Regions from separate parts of the Streptomyces sp. UF-297 genome, predicted to be linked through region 2. Evidence: predicted binding sites of a transcription regulator. Region 2 holds the regulator's gene; the other holds the start of a gene.

Region 1 (4,411 bases), on a different contig from region 2:
AGCGGGCGCAGGCCTTCCCAGGTCCGCTCCCAGAACCGCTCCCACACCCCGCGCGCCGGCGCCCTGAACCGGGTCATGCGGTCGGGCTCTCCAGGGCGTATCCGACACCGTGGACCGTACGGATGCGCTCGGCGCCGATCTTGCGGCGCAGGGCCTTGATGTGGCTGTCGACCGTGCGCGTACCGGAGGCGTCCGCCCAGTCCCACACCTCCGCCAGCAGCTGCTCGCGGGAGAGCACCGCGCGCGGGGTGTTGGCCAGACACACCAGCAGGTCGAACTCGGTGGGCGTCAGATGGACGTCCTCGCCGCGCACCCGCACCCGGCGCTGGGCGTGGTCGATCTCCAGCTCGCCCAGGCGCAGGATGCCGCTGCGCGGGGTGTGCGCGGCCTGGGTGGCGCGCTCCACGCGGCGCAGCAGCACATGCACCCGGGCGGCCAGCTCCCGCATGGAGAACGGCTTGGTCATGTAGTCGTCGGCGCCGACGCCGAGGCCGACCAGCATGTCGGTCTCGTCGTCCCGCGCGGTCAGCATCATCACCGGCACCGGGCGCTGGGCCTGCACCCTGCGGCACACCTCCAGGCCGTCGAAGCCCGGCAGCATCACATCCAGCACCAGCAGGTCGGGCTGCCAGGCCTCGGCGGTGTCCACCGCCGCGGGGCCGTCGCCCGCCGTCTGCACCTGGAAGCCCTCGGCGCGGAGCCTGGCCGCGATGGCGTCCACGATCGTCGGGTCGTCCTCGACGACGAGGACCCGGCGCTGGGCGCCGGGCGTGGCCGCGGCGGCGCCGCCCTGGGTGGTCTGAGTCTGGTCCATCGCCCGCCCCTGCATGTCCCCGTGTGCCTGGTCGCGCACTGCGTCGCGTAGTGCCTGGTCGCGTCTTGCTGGCAGCAGCGTAAGGGCACGATGTGACCGGCGGCTACGCGCCCTTGCGCGCGAGGTGCACCACGTCGGGGACGCCTCGGACAACGGGGATCTCTTCGGTGCGTACCTCGCAGAACCCGGCATTTTGGAGGGCGAGTTCGAATGCGGACGACGGCCGGGCCGACCAGACGGCCAGCACGCCGCCGGTGGTCAGCCGCTCCCGGCAGGCGGCCAGGCCCGCGGGGGAATAGAGGCTGTCGTTGCCCTCGGTGACGGTCCAGTCCGGCCCGTTGTCGATGTCCAGGCACAGGGCGTCGAAGGTGCCGGGGCCGGCGCCGCAGCGGACGTACTCGACCAGGTCGGTGTGCAGGATCTCGGTCCGCGGATCGGCGAGCGCCTCCTGGGAGATCGCCGCCAGCGGGCCGCGGCGGTGCCAGTCGATGACCGCCTCCTCGCGCTCGACGACCGCGATGCGGCCCCAGCGCGGCTCGGCGGCGGCGCGGGCCAGGGAGAAGCCGACGCCCAGCCCGCCGATCAGTACGGAGGGCCGCGCCCGGTAGGAGGGCAGCGCGGCGAGCGCGGCGTCGATCAGCACGCGCTCGGAGGTGCCGTCCGAAGTGTCCATCAGGAAACAGCCGTTGGCGATGATCTCGTAGATCCCGTCGGCCCCGCCGCGCCGGCGCAGGACCACTTCGCCGTACGGGCCCTCGCGGCGGTCGAGGGTGCGGGGAGATGAGGTGTCGTGGGCCGGGCCGGCCGAGCGCGGGGCGTGGGGCGCGGAGTTCGGGGATGCGGCTGCGGTGGACATGCGCGCCATCCTGGCCAACGGCCCGTGCCGGGTCCAGCGGTTTGCCGCCGCGCGGCGCCGTGGCCACCCCGGTGACACGGGTCACGGGCACAGCTGGTTCATTGGTGCGTCGTGCAGCCTTGACGGCACGAACGGCACAACCGGCAGAGAGGGCGTTGCGACAGTGACACAGGGTGCTCCTGCGGCCGAGGGCGGTCCGGCCGAAGCGCCGCGGTTGCCCTCCACCGCCGGGATTCCCGCCCAGCGCGCCACCGGCGGGCCGGTGGCGGCGAACGCCGTGCCCGCGGCGGCGGACCCGCCCGCGGCCTCGCCCGCGCCCGCCCGGCTGCGCCCCTGGCGGCTGCTGCCCACCCCCACCGGCACGCCCTTCACCTTCGTCTACGCCCTCGTCCTCCTCGCCACCTCGCTGTTCGCCCAGTACGGCGATGCGGCCCTGGTCGAGGCGCTGCAGCGGGGCTCCAGCACCGACGTCGAGCACCTCACCAGCACGCCGCTGCTGGTGCTCTTCGCCAGCGCCCTGTGGATCGCCGGCGGTCTGTTCTCGGGGTACGCGCTGGTCTTCCCCTTCGTGCTGGGGGCTCTGGAGCGGCACCTGGGAGCCCTGCGCACCGCCGCGGTCTTCTTCGGCGTCCACGTGCTGGCCACCCTCGCCACCGAGATCCCGGTCGGCCTCGCCGTCGCCCTCGGCGAGCTGCCCGAGTCCGCCCTGCGGCAGCCGGACTACGGCATCAGCTTCGGCGTGATGGCCTGCACCGGCGCCCTCACGGGCCTGCTCCCGCCCTGGATCCGCCGCGCCGTACTGGCCCTCGCCTTCACCGTGGCCGTCTCCGGCATCCTCGTGGCCCCGCAGGAGACCAGCGGCTGGGGCCACACGATCTCCCTTCTCCTGGGCACCCTGAGCCGCCCGCTGATCCGCCGCTCGCCCGCCCGGCGCGGCTAGGGCCTGTCGGCACAGTCCGTACGCATCGGACGCGGGTGGCCGGGTGATCGCTCACAGCGAACACGGCTGGGGAACACCAGAGGGCTCAGCAGCATTGAGTGGGTACAGCTCAACTTGCATGCCGAAGGGGAGATCATGGCTTCGACGTCCGTACCGCTCACTCTGCCCGTGCTGCCCCTGGACGACGAGGTCGTCCTGCCGGGGATGGTCGTGCCGCTGGACCTGTCCGATCCCGAGGTGCGCGCCGCGGTGGAGGCCGCACAGGCCGCCGCGTCGCCGGGTGACAAGCCACGGGTGCTGCTGGTGCCGCGGGTGGAGGGCACGTACGCGGGCACCGGCACGCTCGGCCGTATCGAGCAGGTCGGCAGGCTCTCCGACGGCGATCCCGGGGCGCTGATCCGCGGTCTGGGCCGGGTGAAGATCGGCTCCGGGACGACCGGGCCGGGTGCCGCCCTGTGGGTGGAGGGCACCGCCGTCGAGGAGGCGGCCCCCGTCACGTCCGACGGGACGGTGGGCCTGCCCGGCGCGGTGGCCGAACTGGTCAAGGAGTACAAGGCGCTGGCCACCAGCTGGCTCAAGAAGCGCGGCGCCTGGCAGGTCGTGGACCGCGTCCAGCAGATCGACGACGTCTCCCAGCTCGCCGACAACTCCGGCTACTCGCCGTTCTTGAGCGTCGCGCAGAAGGTCGAGCTGCTGGAGACGGCCGACCCGGTGGCCCGGCTCCGGCTCGCCACCGAGCAGCTGCGCGAGCACCTCGCCGAGCAGGACGTGGCCGAGTCCATCGCCAAGGACGTCCAGGAGGGCGTCGACAAGCAGCAGCGCGAGTTCCTGCTGCGGCGCCAGCTGGAGGCCGTGCGCAAGGAGCTGGCCGACCTCAATGGCGACCCGGAGGACGAGGGCGGGGACTACCGCGCCCGCGTCGAGGCCGCCGACCTGCCCGAGGACGTGCGCAAGGCCGCCCTGAAGGAGGTCGACAAGCTGGAGCGGTCCAGCGACCAGAGCCCCGAGGGCTCATGGATCCGCACCTGGCTGGACACCGTCCTGGAACTCCCCTGGAACGAGCGCACCGAGGACTCCTACGACATCGCCGGCGCCCGGGAGGTCCTGGACGCGGACCACGCGGGCCTGGACGACGTCAAGGAGCGGATCACCGAGTACCTGGCGGTCAGGAAGCGGCGCACGGAGCGCGGCCTCGGCCTGGTCGGCGGGCGGCGCGGGGGCGCGGTGCTCGCGCTGGTGGGTCCGCCCGGCGTCGGCAAGACCTCGCTCGGCGAGTCCGTGGCCCGCGCGATGGGCCGCAGGTTCGTCCGCGTCGCGCTCGGCGGCGTACGGGACGAGGCGGAGATCCGCGGCCACCGGCGCACCTACGTGGGCGCGCTGCCCGGCCGGATCGTCCGCGCGGTCAAGGAAGCCGGGTCCATGAACCCCGTCGTCCTGCTGGACGAGATCGACAAGGTGGGCTCCGACTTCCGCGGCGACCCGGCGGCCGCCCTGCTGGAGGTCCTGGACCCGGCCCAGAACCACACCTTCAGGGACCACTACCTGGAGGTCGAACTGGACCTGTCCGACGTGGTCTTCCTGGCCACCGCCAACGTCCTGGAGGCCATCCCGGAGCCGCTGCTGGACCGCATGGAGCTGGTCCGCCTGGACGGCTACACCGAGGACGAGAAGGTCACCATCGCCCGCGACCACCTGCTGCCCCGGCAGCTGGACCGCGCGGGCCTGGAGGCGGGCGAGGTCACGCTCGGGGAGGGCGCGCTGCGCAAGCTGGCGGGCGAGTACACCCGCGAGGCGGGCGTGC
Region 2 (4,411 bases):
CCTGCTGCTCCAGCAGTTCGCCGGTGCGCCCGCCCTTGGCGGCGATGCCGATCAGGAGGTGCTCGGTGGAGATATAGGCGTCGCCCAGCTCCTTGGCGCGCTGTGCGGCGTCCGCGATGACGGCGAGCAGCTCGCGGTCGGGCTGCGGCGGGGCGACGGTGGAGCCCTGGACGCTGGGCAGCGCGGCGAGCTGGCGCTCGGCGCCGGAGCGCAGCGCGGCGGCGTCGGCGCCGACGGCCGCCAGCAGGTCCATGATGTTCTCGTTGTCCTCGCCCGCCAGCAGGGTCAGCAGCAGGTGTGCGGATGTCATGTCCGCGTGCCCGGCGGTCACCGCACGCTCATTGGCGGCGCTGAGCGCCTCCCGGCTCTTGTTGGTCAGCTCGGCGTCCACGTCCTCGCGCTCCTCCTCTTGTCTGCGGCGTCTGTGGCCGGTCCCATACCGATTCCTGCTTATGACAACGTGCAATAAGTTGAGTCTATTCCACTCAACCTGCCAACGCCGCGGCGACCGCCCGAGTTCCCCGGATCCGCACCTTCCCCACGTGCGAGTGAACCGCCCGCTACCGGTCCCCGCCACCGCTGCCCGTCGCCACCATGCCCCGCGCCCCCGCCCTCCAATTACGCTTCGGCCCATGGCCCATGACCTCACCGCCCTGCCCGAGAGCTACCTCGCCTTCTGGCAGGAGCACCACCTGTGCACGCTGACGACCCTGCGGCCCGACGGTTCGCCGCATGTCGTCCCCGTAGGAGTGACGTACGAGCCGGGGGCCGGGGTTGCCCGGGTGATCACCCGCAAGGGGAGCACCAAGGTCGCGAACATCCTGGCCGCGGGGGCGGACGGCGCCCGGGTCTCGGTCTGCCAGCTGGACCGCGGGCGGTGGGCGACGCTGGAGGGGACCGCGCGGGTGCGCACCGACCCCGCCGCCGTCGCGGACGCGGTGCGGCGCTATGCCGAGCGGTACGGGCGTACCCCCGCGCCCAACCCCGAGCGGGTGCTCATCGAGATCACCGTCACCCGGGCGATGGGCCGCGCCTGACCGCCCCCGCAGGGCACCGTGCGCAATCGGGACGCACTCGGGGCGTACCCGGCATGTTTGCGGTACGTACGGGTCTGGAGTGCGGACCGGTCCTGTCCGGATCGGGACCGTTTGGTTCCGCTGCCGAGCGGCCAACTGGTAAGCAGAGAGAGCGAACAAGCCCGTGCACGGGCTGAAAAACTTCGGAGTGAAATACGACAGCTGGAGGCCTCATGGCGTCAGCAACGCTCACCTCAACGGAAGTTGTGCGACGTACCGAGGACTCCCACCGCAGCCCGCGCGCCGAGCTGTGCCCGCGCTGCGGTGGTCAACTCGCCGTCAACCAGGACGGCTGGAAGATCTGTCACGCCTGCGGCTACGCCTCACCCCCCGGAACCGCACCTCCTGCGCGCAACACCGGCGGCGGTATCGTCACCGGCACAGTCGCTACGCTCCGGGAGGCACGATGAGCTCGGTCCGAGTGACGGCGATCGCCTGCCTGATGCCTCTGTCGGAGCTGGACGACGACCCGTTCCTGGTCGACGACCGCAGCCAGCACGAGATGTGCAAGCAGTGGGCCAAGGCGCGTGACTACCGTCTGACCTGCCAGCTGAGCCTGCACCAGCTGCGCGCGGACCACACCGCGCTGTGGCGGGACGTGGAGGCGGGCCTGGTCGATGTGTTCGTGGCCCCCAACCGCCGGGCGCTGGAGAACGCGATCGCCGGCGCGGAGGAGTTCACCGCCCGCTGTGCCGCGGCCGGGGTGCGCCTGGAGACCGCCGACCTGGACGAGCCCGTCTACACCAGCGCCATGAAGTCCCAGGTCCACCGCAGGCTCTCGATGCCGACGGCGGGCTACAACGGCTGCTGAAGCACCGCGCCGAGGGGCACAGCACAAAGGGGCGCGGGTCCGGGACGTACCCGGGCCCGCGCCCCTTCGCCGTTCGACTGGCCCTTTATTCAGGGCGCTTGGGACGCCAGACCACCAGCGCGCTGGCCTGCTGGACGTCCTGGTAGGGGACCAGGTCACGCCGGTAGGAGGCGTGCACCTGGGCCTCGCGCTGCTGGATGGCGGCGGCCGCGCCCTCCACCGCCGACTGGAGTTCGGCGACGCGCTGCTGGAGCGCGGCGACCTGGTTCTCCAGCTCGATGATGCGCTTGATGCCGGCGAGGTTGATGCCCTCGTCCTGGCTGAGGCGCTGGACCTCGCGCAGCAGCTCGATGTCCCGGGCCGAATAGCGCCGGCCCCGCCCGGCCGTGCGGTCGGGCGAGACCAGGCCCAGGCGGTCGTACTGCCGCAGGGTCTGCGGGTGGAGGCCGGAGAGCTGAGCCGCGACGGAGATGACGTACACCGGCGACTCTTCGGTCAGTTCATACGGGTTACGACTGCGCCCGCCCCGGCTGTCCATCTCTCTCAAGCTCCCTTCGCGGCCTGGAACAGCTCCGATCGCGGGTCCTCACCCGCGGTCGCCTCGCGATAGGTCTCCAGCAGCTCCCTGGCCTTGCCGCCGAGATCCTGGGGGACGACCACCTCGACGGTGACCAGCAGGTCGCCGCGGGTGCCGTCCTTGCGCGTCGCGCCCTTGCCACGAGCGCGCATGGTGCGTCCGTTGGGGGTCCCGGCGGGGATCTTCAAGGTCACCGCGGGGCCGCCCAGGGTCGGCACCTTCACCTCGCCGCCGAGGGCCGCCTCCGGGAAGGTGACCGGCACGGTGACGGTGAGGTTGTCGCCCTTGCGCCCGAAGACCGGGTGCGCGTCGACGTGCACCACGACGTACAGATCGCCGTTGGGGCCACCGCGCTCCCCAGGGGCGCCCTTGCCGCGCAGCCGGATGCGCTGCCCGTCGGAGACGCCCGCGGGGATACGTACCTGCATGGTCCGCGAGCTCGTGGCGCGACCGCTGCCCTTGCAGACCTCGCAGGGGGTCTCGGCGATCAGTCCGCGGCCCTTGCAGTCCGCGCACGGGTCGGTCAGCGAGAAGCCGCCGCCCGCGCCCCTGCTGACCTGGCCGGTGCCGACGCAGGTCGGGCACACGCGGGGCGTGCCGTTCTTGTCGCCGGTGCCGGAACAGGCCTTGCAGGGGGCCTGGCTGGACATCCGCAGCGGGACCGTGGCCCCGTCGACCGCCTCGGTGAAGCTGAGCGTCACCTCGGACTCGATGTCCTGGCCGCGCTTGGGCTGCGTACGGGTGGTGCCACCGCGGTTGAACAGCCCGCCGAAGACGTCCCCGAGGCCGCCGCCGAAGCCCCCGGCCCCGCCCCCGCCCTGGGCGCCGCCTCCGAAGAGGTCGCCCAGGTCGAAGTTGAAGCTGCCGCCGCCCGCGCCGCCGGGGCCCGGGCGGAAGCCGCCGTTGCCGAACAGCGCGCGCGCCTCGTCGTACTCCTTGCGGCGCTTGGGGTCGCCGAGAACGTCGTTCGCCTCGGAGATCTCCTTGAAGCGCTCCTCGGCCTTGGCGTCGCCCTTGTTGGCGTCGGGGTGGTTCTCCCGGGCCAGCTTGCGGTACGCCTTCTTGATCTCGGCTTCGGTGGCGTCCTTCGGGACGCCGAGGACCTTGTAGTAGTCCTTCTCCACGAAGTCCTTCGTGCTCATCCCCGACGTCCCTCCTCTCGCACTGCTTGCTTGACTGTCACGTCAGCCCTCGTCCGGGCCACCGCTCTCCTCGTCCGAGGAGTCCGCGTCCGCCGACGGCTCCTTGGTCGCCTGGGCACCCGGCTGGGGCTCGGCGACCGCGACCCGCGCGGGGCGGATCGTGCGCTCACCGATGCGATACCCGGGCTGCAGGATCGCAACGCACGTGGTCTCGGTGACATCCGGAGCATACGAATGCATCAAGGCCTCGTGGATCGTCGGGTCGAAGGGCTCGCCCTCCTTGCCGAACTGCTGCAGACCCAGCTTGGCGACCACGGTCTCCAGCGACTCGGCCACCGACTTGAAGCCGCCGACCAGTTCGCCGTGCTCGCGGGCGCGGCCGATGTCGTCGAGGGTGGGAAGGAGTTCGGACAGGAGGTTCGCCGCGGCGATCTCCTTGACCGCTACCCGGTCCCGCTCCACTCGACGGCGGTAGTTCTGGTACTCCGCCTGGAGCCGCTGGAGGTCCGCGGTGCGCTCGTTGAGCGCCGTACGGGCCTGGTCCAGCTGCGCCAGGAGAGCGACGTCCTGCTGCTGCTCGTCCCCGGCCGGGGCCGAGCCCGCCTTGTCGGCGGACTCGGCTGCCTTCGCCGCGTCATCGGGCTCGGGCGTTGCCTCGGAAGGGACGTCGGGCTTCTCCGAGAAGCCCGGGGTCTCCTCCGTCACGCGGCACCACCCTTGGCGTCCTTGGGCTTCTCGTCGTCGACGATCTCGGCGTCGACCACGTCGTCGTCCTTGGACATGTTCGGGGCCTCGGCACCCGGGG

What was found. Region 2 encodes HspR, which represses chaperone genes until heat shock. Its sites were predicted from a motif close to TTGAGNNNNNNNNNCTCAA; they were not measured.
Region 1: a site for HspR is predicted at 2,705-2,723, ahead of lon (endopeptidase La). Genes of this name have one in related genera too.

The regions. Positions count from the first base shown of each region.
Region 1 covers NZ_JBSIBZ010000009.1:91,505-95,915, forward strand. Annotated here, with positions in the region: gene AC4IJH_RS08140 (sensor histidine kinase) at 1-77, opposite strand, end outside; gene AC4IJH_RS08145 (response regulator transcription factor) at 74-814, opposite strand; gene AC4IJH_RS08150 (spermidine synthase family protein) at 918-1,670, opposite strand; gene AC4IJH_RS08155 (rhomboid-like protein) at 1,834-2,610, shown strand; gene lon (endopeptidase La) at 2,746-4,411, shown strand, end outside.
Region 2 covers NZ_JBSIBZ010000094.1:19,736-24,146, reverse strand. Annotated here, with positions in the region: gene clpB (ATP-dependent chaperone ClpB) at 1-391, opposite strand, end outside; gene AC4IJH_RS36340 (pyridoxamine 5'-phosphate oxidase family protein) at 633-1,037, shown strand; gene AC4IJH_RS36335 (hypothetical protein) at 1,483-1,887, shown strand; gene AC4IJH_RS36330 (heat shock protein transcriptional repressor HspR) at 1,973-2,425, opposite strand; gene dnaJ (molecular chaperone DnaJ) at 2,431-3,606, opposite strand; gene grpE (nucleotide exchange factor GrpE) at 3,649-4,311, opposite strand; gene dnaK (molecular chaperone DnaK) at 4,308-4,411, opposite strand, start outside.